DNA from 3 places in the Promicromonospora sp. NPDC057488 genome. Region 1 is predicted to be linked to each of the others. Evidence: predicted binding sites of a transcription regulator. Region 1 holds the regulator's gene; each other region holds the start of a gene.
The links. The regulator HrcA, encoded in region 1, represses chaperone genes, less so after heat shock. The targets are predictions, from matches to a motif close to TTNGCACTCGNNNNNNNCGAGTGCNAA.

Region 1 (3,272 bases):
AGAGCTTGATGCGCGTGCCGGTGTCGACGCCCGCCGGCACGTTCACCGAGACGGTGCGGCGCGAGCGCACGCGGCCCTCGCCGGAGCAGTCGGTGCACGGCTCGGGGATCACGGTGCCGAACCCGCCGCAGGCGGAGCACGGCTGGTTGGTCATGACCTGGCCGAGGAACGAGCGGGCCACCCGCTGCACCGAGCCGCGGCCCTGGCAGACGTCACAGGTGCGGGCGTGGGTGCCCGGCCGCGCGCCGTCGCCGCCACAGGTGTTGCAGACCACCGCGGTGTCGACCTGGATCTCGCGCTTGGCGCCGAACACGGCCTCGGCGAGGTCGAGGTCGAGGCGCACGAGCGCGTCGTTGCCGCGCCGGGCGCGCGGGACCGGCCCGGTCGGCTGCCCGCCGCCGAAGAAGGTCTCGAAGATGTCCTGGAAACCGAACCCGGCGCCGAACCCGCCGCCCGCGCCGCCGCCCGGCGACGTCGGGTCGACACCCATGTCGTACTGCTGGCGCTTGTCGGGGTTGGAGAGCACCTCGTACGCGCGCGCGACGTCCTTGAACCGGTCCTCGCCCGCGTCGCCGGCCACGTCCGGGTGCAGCTCACGGGCCAGCTTGCGGTATGCCTTCTTGATCTGCTCGGGCGAGGCGTCGCGCGGAACACCGAGAATCTCGTAGTAGTCGGTCACAGGTCTCTCTTCGTGATGAGTTGAGTATTTAGCTGGGCAGCACTCGTGACAGGTAGCGCGCGACGGCGCGCACCGCGGCGATGGTGCCCGGATAGTCCATACGGGTGGGGCCGATAGAGCTCAGGATCGCGACGGTGTCACCGTCGGACGAGCCGTAGCCGGAGGTGACGACGGAGGTCTCCGCCAGTCCCGCCAGCCGGTTCTCGTGGCCGATGCTCACCGCCACCCCGGCGTCGTCGGTCATGTCGGTGAGGAGGCCGAGCAGGACGACCTGCTCCTCCAGCGCCTCCAGGACGGGCCGCAGCCCCTGCTCGAACCGCATGCTCGACCGCGCCAGGTTGGCCTGGCCGGTCAGCACGATCCGCTCCTCGCTCTCCTCGCTCAGCGCGGCGGTGACCACCTCGGCCACGGCGGTCGCCAGCGGGCGGTGCTCGGGCGGCATGGCCTCGGCGACGCCGGCGAACGCGTCGCCGATGTCGGCGAGCCGGCGGCCGGCCGTCGCGGCGTTGAGGCGGGCGCGCAGCTCGCCCAGCGTGCCGTCGTCGAGGTCGACCGGCACGTCGAGGAAGCGCTGCTCCACCCGGCCCGTGTCCGTGATGACGACCACCAGGAGCCGGCCCTCGGCCGTGGGCACGAGCTCGAGGTGCCGCAGCCCGGAGCGGCGCAGCGAGGGGTACTGCACCACGGCGACCTGGCCCGTCAGCTGGGCGATGAGCCGCCCGGCGCGCGCCACGACGTCGTCCAGGTCGACCGCCTCGGACAGGAAGGTCTCGATGGCGCGCTTCTGCGGGAGGGTCAGCGGCCGCACCTCGGCGAGCTGGTCCACGAACAGGCGGTAGCCCTTGTCGGTGGGGATGCGGCCCGCCGAGGTGTGCGGCTGGGCAATGAGCCCGGCCTCCTCGAGGGCCGCCATGTCGTTGCGCACCGTGGCCGGGGAGACCCCCAGCTGGTGCCGCTCCGTGAGGATGCGCGAACCGACGGGCTCACGCGTGCGGACATAGTCCTCCACGATCGCCCGCAGGACATCGAGTCTGCGTTCCTCGCTCACCGCGCTCACCTCCGTCCCCAGGTAGAACGTCCGGGACGTGTACCCGGGTTCCGGCCCGCTCTCCGACACTGCCGTCCAGCACTCTCACCAACCGAGTGCCAATCCTACGCGGCGCACACGAGCGGCCGGGTCCCCGACCCGCCGCAGGCCGGCCACGACCCCGCGAGCCGCCCGGACGCGCCGCGGCAAACCTGCCCCTGACCTGCGGGTCTTACCCGTTCGCCGAGGGCTGACCGGTCGAGCATAGGGCGATGCCTTAGACGTGCCCAGCCCTTGGCCCGGACCCGCCGCGAAAGATGCGGCGACCGCCCGATCCGCGCGACGTACCTCACAGACCAACCTGGAATCACCGCCGGCGAGGGGCCGACGGTGACACCAGGAGGAACCACCATGTTCGGTTTCACGGACTACGCCGAGTACCGCCGCAACGAGCGGGAGCTCGACCAGCGCAACGAGCGGGCCCGCGTGGCCCGTGAGCACAAGGACGCGGCCCGCCGCCAGGCAGCCGCGCAGCGCACCGCCGAGCGCAGCGCCCGGGCCAGGGCGGCCGACGCCGTCCGGCCGCGCGTCGCCTGATCCCTCGGGAGGGCGACCGTGCCGGGCAGCGGGTCGGCCCACGGCAGCGGCGGGCAGGCCGACCGAAAAGAGCGGAACGACCACGGACCGGCATGGGACGATGAGCCCATGCCGGTCCCCCGTGCCCGCCTGGTGGGCCGAGCCCCCGAGCTCGGTGCGCTCGAGGCCGCTCTCGCCGACGTCCGCTCGGGCGGCAGCCGCACCCTGGTGATCGCCGGCGAGGCCGGGATCGGCAAGACCCGCCTGCTCGACGAGCTCACCTCCCGGGCCGACGACGCCCACGTGATCGTCGGTCAGTGCGCCGACGAGGGCTCCGGCCCGCTCCCCTACGCGGCCCTGGCCGGACTCCTGAACGGCGTCGTCCGGACGATGGGCCACGAAGCCGTCCTCGCCGCGGCCGGACCCTCGGCCGGCGCCCTGTCCGCCCTCGCTCCCCAGCTCGTCGCGCCCGCGCCCGACGCCGGGGCCGACCGCGTCCCCGAGGTCCTCACCGACCTGCTCACCGGCCTCGCGGGCGAGCGCCCCGCCGTGGTGGTCATCGAGGACCTGCACTGGTCCGACGACGTCACGCGCGCCGTCGTGCTCCGCCTCGCCCGCACCACGCCGCCGGGCCTGCTCCTGCTGCTCACCTACCGCAGCGACGACGTCTCCCGCGCGCACCCCCTGCGCGTCGTCCTCGCCGAGCTCGACCGCGCCCGGCTCACGACCCGCCTCGAGCTGACGCGGCTGGGCGAGGCCGAGGTCCACGAGATGGCGCAGGACCTGCTCGACGTCGGCCTCGACGCCCAGCAGCTCGCCGACCTGGCGGACCGCAGCGGGGGCGTGCCCTTCTACGTCGAGGAGCTGGTCGGCTTCCTCGGCACCGACCTGCCCGACTCCCTGCGCGACATCCTCCTGCTGCGCTACTGGAACCTGAGCCGGGAGGCCCGGTCGCTGTGCCGCGTGGTCGCCGCCGCCGGCCCGCGCGTC
Region 2 (3,272 bases), on a different contig from region 1:
CTCGCCGGTCGCGGCGTTCAGGCCCTGGCCGGAGGGAAGGTTGCGCACCTTCTCCGCCACGACGCCGCCCTCGAGGCCGGCGTTCACGGCGATCTGCTTCAGCGGGGCGTCGATCGCGGCACGCACGATCGAGGCACCGGTCGCCTCGTCACCCTCGAGCTCGAGCTTGGCGAACGCGACGGCGCCGGCCTGGATGAGGGCCACGCCACCACCGGCGACGATGCCCTCCTCGACGGCAGCCTTGGCGTTGCGCACGGCGTCCTCGATGCGGTGCTTGCGCTCCTTGAGCTCCACCTCGGTGGCCGCGCCGGCCTTGATGACGGCAACGCCGCCGGCCAGCTTGGCGAGGCGCTCCTGCAGCTTCTCGCGGTCGTAGTCCGAGTCGGACTTGTCGATCTCGCTGCGGATCTGGTTCACGCGACCGGCGATGAGGTCGGCGTCGCCGGCACCCTCGACGATCGTGGTCTCGTCCTTGGTGACGACGACCTTGCGAGCCTGGCCGAGCTCCTCGAGCGTGGCGTTCTCCAGCTTGAGGCCGACGGTCTCGGTGATGACCTGGCCGCCGGTCAGGATCGCGATGTCCTGCAGCATGGCCTTGCGGCGGTCGCCGAAGCCCGGGGCCTTGACGGCGACGGACTTGAAGGTGCCACGGATCTTGTTCAGCACCAGGGTCGCCAGGGCCTCGCCCTCGACGTCCTCGGCGATGATGAGGAGCGACTTGCCCGACTTCATGACCTGGTCGAGCAGCGGCAGCATGTCCTTGACGTTCGAGATCTTCGACTCGACGATCAGGACGTACGGGTCCTCGAGCACGGCCTCCTGGCGCTCGGGGTCCGTCTCGAAGTAGCGGGCCAGGAAGCCCTTGTCGAAGCGCATGCCCTCGGTGAGCTCGAGCTCGAGGCCGAAGGTGTTCGACTCCTCGACGGTGATGACGCCTTCCTTGCCCACCTTGTCGAGGGCCTCGGCGATGAGCTCGCCGATCGCCGGGTCACCGGCCGAGATCGCGGCCGTGGCGGCGATCTCTTCCTTGGTCTCGATCTCCTTGGCAGCGTTCAGCAGCTGCTCGGTGACGGCCTCGGTGGCCTTCTCGATGCCGCGCTTGACGGCGATCGGGTTGGCACCGGCGGCAACGACGCGCAGGCCCTCCTTCACGAGCGCCTGGGCGAGCACGGTGGCGGTGGTGGTGCCGTCACCCGCGACGTCGTCCGTCTTCTTGGCGACCTCCTTGACGAGCTCCGCGCCGATCCGCTCGTAGGGGTCCTCGAGCTCGATCTCCTTGGCGATGGAGACACCGTCGTTGGTGATCGTGGGGGCGCCCCACTTCTTGTCCAGAACGACGTTGCGACCCTTCGGGCCGAGCGTGACCTTCACCGTGTCGGCGAGCTGGTTGAGCCCGCGCTCCATGCTCCGACGAGCGACCTCGTCGAAAGCGATGATCTTGGCCATGGGGATGAATCCTCCGCTGGTGGCTTGTCCAGGCCGGCCGGTGCCCGCGACGGACGGCAACCTCCGTGGCGATCACGTCTCGCCGCGGCAGGAGGCCTCACCATTCGACCCTGCTGTCACTCTCCAACGGAGAGTGCTAAGACATTATTGGCACTCGGACCATGAGAGTGCAAGGCGCGTACTCCGGGGGCGAACGCGGGCCCTACGCGGGCGCCAGCCCCGGGACGTGCCGGACGTCGAACTCCCGCAGCAGCGCCCGGCGCGCCGCGTGCCAGCCGCCCATGCCGTGCACGCCCGGCCCGGGCGGGGTCGACGCCGAGCAGAGGTACACGCCCTCGGCCACCTGGTACGGGTCGGGCGCGAGGGTCGGCCGGGCGAACATCTGCCAGATGCTGGCCGCCCCCGCGGAGATGTCGCCGCCCGGGTAGTTCGCGTTGTGCAGCTCCATCTGGCTGGCGGGTATGCACCGCGCGCCGACGACGACGTCGCGGAAGCCGGGCGCGAACCGCTCGATCTGCCGGGTGACCGCCTCGGTGAGGTCCTGCGTCGAGCCGGCGGGCACGTGGGCGTAGGTCCACAGCGGCCGCCTGGTTCCGCGCACGCGCCCCGGGTCGGCGACGCCCGGGTCGCTGAGCAGCACCATCGGCCGGTCGGGGTGCGTCCCGTTCGCGACGGCGTCCTCCGCGATGACCATCTCGGCGCGGGTGCCACCGACATGCACGGTCGACGCGCGCCCGACGTCGGACACCGTCCAGGGCACGGGCTCCGACAGCACGAAGTCGACCTTGGCGGCCGCGTTGCCGTACCGGAACCGGTGCAGGGCGGCCCGGCGCGGCATGCTGATCCGGTCGCCCATGATCGACAGCACGGCCCGCGGCGTGGTGTCGAAGAGGACGGCGCGGGCGGGCGGCAGGTCGTGCCAGTCCTCGACGGCGCGCCCGGTCTCGACGGTGCCGCCGTGCGCCTCCAGGTCACGGACGAGGGCGTCGGTGACGGCCTGCGAGCCGCCCACCGGGACCGCCCAGCCGCCGTCGGCGTGCGCGAGGGCCGCGAGGAGCAGAGCCGTGCCCGCGCCCGCGTACGACGGGAGCGGCGTGATGGCGTGCGCCGCGACGCCGGTGAGCAGCGCCTTTGCCTCCTCGGTAAGGAACCGGCGGTCCCAGCGCGGGCCGCCCTGCTCGAGGAGCGCGGCACCGAACCGCAGACCGGGTCGCACCGCCGAGGCGGCGCCCCACGCCGACGACGCCGGGCCGCCGCGCACGCCCTCCAGCATGCCGCGCACGGTCCGCTTGTCCCCGAGCGCGAGCGCGGTGATCTCGCGCCAGCTCTCGGCGAGGGGGCCGATCAGGTCGCGCCACGCGTCGCCGTCCGGCCCCAGGCCGTCCGCCGTCCGGTCGAGGTCACGGAAGGCGAGGCCCGCGCGACCACCGCCGAGCGGCTGGGCGTAGGCGATCTCGGGCGCGACGAGCTCCACACCGTGCGCGCCCAGGTCGAAGGCCCGGAAGAACGGCGAGGCCCACGCCATGGGGTGCACGGCGGAGCAGAGGTCGAAGACGAGGTCGTCGGCGAGCTCGGGAACGGGGAGCGTGCGTGCGCCTCCGCCGATCGTCGGCTGGGCCTCCAGGACCCGGACCCCGAGCCCGGCGCGCGCGAGCGTCACCGCGGCTGCCAGCCCGTTCGGGCCGGAGCCCACCACTACGGCGTCGAGGAGCGTCACCGACCCATCGAATCATGGTGCTCGCGGGGCTGGGGGTGCCGGGCGGGAACCAGAGCGAGCAGCCGCGGTACGGGCGGCTGCTCGATGGCGTCGGGCATCGTCGTCCGAC
Region 3 (3,272 bases), on a different contig from region 1:
GGGGCCACGGGCCCGCCGGCTCCGCCACCGCCGGACGCCCCGCCGGGCAGCGCCCGCAGGTGCGCGCGGCCACGCGGCTCCTCGGAGCGCTCACCGTCCGGCGCCGGCGCGGGGTCGTCGGTCTCGTCGTCGAGCTGCGCCTCGTCCTCGGGCTCCGGCTCGTCGTCCTCGGCCGGGGCCTCGACGGTGCCGACGAACTTCTCGGCGAACTCCCCGTCGTCGACGTCGTCGACCTCGTCGGTCTCCAGGTCGCCCTCGACCCGCACCGCGGGCAGCGCGGGAGCGGTCTTGGTGGCGACCTGGAGCTCCGCGTCCCCCGCCTCGACCGCGGCGCGGGCGGCGTCGACCGGGGCCACGCCCTCGAGGGTCAGCCGGCGCATGACGAGGAGCCGGGCGACGTCGTCCGGCGTGTAGCGGCGGTGCGATCCAGCGGTGCGGCCCGAGGGGCCGAGGCCGTAGCGGCGGTCCCACGTACGCAGGGTCGCGGGAGCGACCCCGAGGCGCCGGGCTACCGCGGCGACAGCCAGTCCGGGGCTGGATGTACGTGACCCGCCCGAGTTCTGGGCGGGTCGCGAAGAAGTCATGGACTCGATTCTGCCGACCGGACCCTCTCCGCGCCACTGCGAAACCCGGCGTGCCGCCGATCTCGGTGGATTCCAGTCCAGATTGGAACAAATCCGGTCAGGGCCGAACCGCTTCGGGCTGGCTCGATTCGATCGAGATGAAGCGAAATTGCCCCTTGAACAACTTCTGCACAACTTGTAGGTTGTTCGCCATGACGGAGATCTCGAGGCTTCCCGGTCCGGTAATGGAACTGTGGGAATGGCAGTACCAGGGCGCGTGCCGCGACGCGGACGACACCCTCTTCTTCCACCCCGAGGGTGAGCGCGGATCAACCCGCCGGCGTCGCGCCGAGGCCGCGAAGGCGATCTGCCGCTCCTGCCCCGTGATGATGCAGTGCCGCGAGCAGTCGCTCCGCGTGCGCGAGCCGTACGGCGTCTGGGGCGGGCTCAGCGAGGACGAGCGGTCGGCGATCCTCGCCGGCAAGTCCGTCTCCGCCTGACAAAGCCTGCCTGACGAAGCCTGCCTGACCAGGCCGAACAACTTCTGCCGCACGACGTCGCGCGGCACCTGAGGCACAACGCCTGAGGAAGCAGCACCCCGCTGGGACAGGCGTGCGCCGAAGCACGTCCGCCGCGCGCCAGACATGCAGGCACGCGCACCAGGCACGGCACCACAGACAGACAGCACCGAGGCTCCGCCAGGACGAAGGCCCCGCACCGATTGGTGCGGGGCCTTCGTCTATCTACCTGGCGTGGGCTGGATCAGCCCACGACCACCGCGAGGACGTCGCGGGTCGAGAGCACCAGGTACTCCTCGCCCGCGTACTTGACCTCGGTGCCGCCGTACTTGGAGTAGATCACCTTGTCACCGACGGCGACGTCCAGCGGCACACGGTTGCCGTTGTCGTCGATGCGGCCCTGGCCCACGGCCAGCACCTCGCCCTCCTGGGGCTTCTCCTTGGCGGTGTCCGGGATGACCAGGCCGGAAGCGGTCGTGGTCTCGGCTTCGAGAGCCTTGACGACGATCCGGTCCTCGAGCGGCTTGATGGGGACCGACACGTCGGACCTCCTCTTTCGTGAGCGGATCGAGTGATCAGCTGCGTGGTTGACTTAAGGGGCTCGAACGTTCGACGGTCCGCCGTCGTCGCGGGTGCCGGCGGGCACGAACGTCTGGGTCCTCCGCCGCGAGGCCCGGGTACCGGGTTCCGCGGCGGTGAACAACCCCAAATCTAGGTCGGCGCTAGCACTCGGTCAAGGCGAGTGCCAATCGCGTGGAGTCGCTCACACGCCCAGGGGCCGACTCGCCGCCAGGACGTCGAAATCTCGTCATCTCCACCAAAAGGTTGCGCCCGGCTACTCGTCATGACCAGGACAAAGGTGGAAAGATCTTCCCATGGATGCGGCGATTCTTAGCAAACTCCTCAGCCCTGACGGCTGGGCCCTGCTTGCGGCACTACCGCCGTACGACGAGCGCGACGCGATGAAGACCGTGACCACCCTGCGCTCCCAGGGTGTCGCGGCGGACCTCGCGGCCGCCGTGGTCACCCAGTCCCGGCTGCGCGCCCGCGCACGGGCCAAGTTCGGCGACTTCGCCGACGGGATGCTGTTCACCGCGGACGGCCTGGAGCAGGCCACCCGGCTCGTGGTCGCGGCGCTGCACGCCCGGCGGTACCTCGACGCGGGCATCACCGCGCTCGCCGACCTCACCTGCGGGATCGGCGCCGACTCCCTCGCGTTCGCCGGGACGGGCCTGCGCGTCGTCGCGACCGACCTCGACGAGTGCACGGCCGCCATCGCGCAGTGGAACCTGCGCCACTTCCCCGAGGCGGAGGTACGGCACGCCGACGGCCTGACGCTGGACCTGAGCGCCGAGGGCATCGAGGGCGTCTACGCCGACCCCGCCCGGCGCGTGCGCGGCGGGTCGGGCGGCCGCAGCCGCCGCATCTTCGACCCGCACGCCTACGAGCCGCCGCTCGACTCGGTCTGGGCGCTGCGCGAGACCGTGCCCGCCGTCGGCATCAAGGTGGGTCCCGGAATCGCGCACGAGGGCCTGCCCGACGACGCCGAGACCCAGTGGGTCTCCGTGAACGGCGACGTGGTCGAGGCCGGGCTGTGGTTCGGCCCGCTCGCACCCGACGGCCCCGGCCGCTCGGCCCTCGTGCTGCGCAGCTTCACCGACGACGACGGCAAGGAGCACACCCTCAGCCGCACCGTGCGTGGCGACGACGTCGAGCCGGACGTCGGCGGCGTCGGCCAGTTCCTCTACGAGCCCGACGGCGCCGTCATCCGCGCGGGGCTGGTGGGTCAGGCCGCCGCCGAGCTGGGCGGGCGCCTCGTCGACCCGACCATCGCGTACGTGACCACCGACGACCCGGCCGCCCTGCCGCCGGCCCGGCCCGCCGACCCGGCCGGGGCGCAGGCCCCGATCGCGACCGGGTACCGGGTGCTCGACACCATGCCGTTCGGCCTGAAGCGGCTGAAGTCCTACCTGCGCGACCGGAACGTCGGGCGCGTCACGATCAAGAAGCGGGGCACCGCCGTGGTGCCTGAACAACTTCGCAAGCAGCTCGTGCTCACCGGAACCGAGGAGGCGACGATCGTGCTCACCCGTGTTGCAGGCAACCAACAGATACTGCTCGTCGAACCCCTGGGAGCCGTATGAGCTCGCCGGCCCAGCTCGGCTTCGGCGAGTCCCCACGGTCGACCGTG

Region 2: the regulator HrcA is predicted to act here: its motif matches at 1,594-1,620, upstream of groL (chaperonin GroEL).
Region 3: the regulator HrcA is predicted to act here: its motif matches at 1,804-1,830, upstream of groES (co-chaperone GroES).

What each region holds. Positions count from the first base shown of each region.
Region 1 is NZ_JBHVEG010000234.1:3,534-6,805, reverse strand. It holds gene dnaJ (molecular chaperone DnaJ) at 1-679, opposite strand, end outside; gene hrcA (heat-inducible transcriptional repressor HrcA) at 708-1,727, opposite strand; gene ACFU5G_RS27665 (hypothetical protein) at 2,118-2,303, shown strand; gene ACFU5G_RS27660 (helix-turn-helix transcriptional regulator) at 2,412-3,272, shown strand, end outside.
Region 2 is NZ_JBHVEG010000019.1:26,478-29,749, forward strand. It holds gene groL (chaperonin GroEL) at 1-1,446, opposite strand, end outside; gene ACFU5G_RS06180 (phytoene desaturase family protein) at 1,649-3,163, opposite strand.
Region 3 is NZ_JBHVEG010000058.1:22,067-25,338, forward strand. It holds gene ACFU5G_RS14020 (MerR family transcriptional regulator) at 1-584, opposite strand, end outside; gene ACFU5G_RS14025 (WhiB family transcriptional regulator) at 776-1,063, shown strand; gene groES (co-chaperone GroES) at 1,326-1,622, opposite strand; gene ACFU5G_RS14035 (SAM-dependent methyltransferase) at 1,957-3,225, shown strand; gene ACFU5G_RS14040 (glutamate--cysteine ligase) at 3,222-3,272, shown strand, end outside.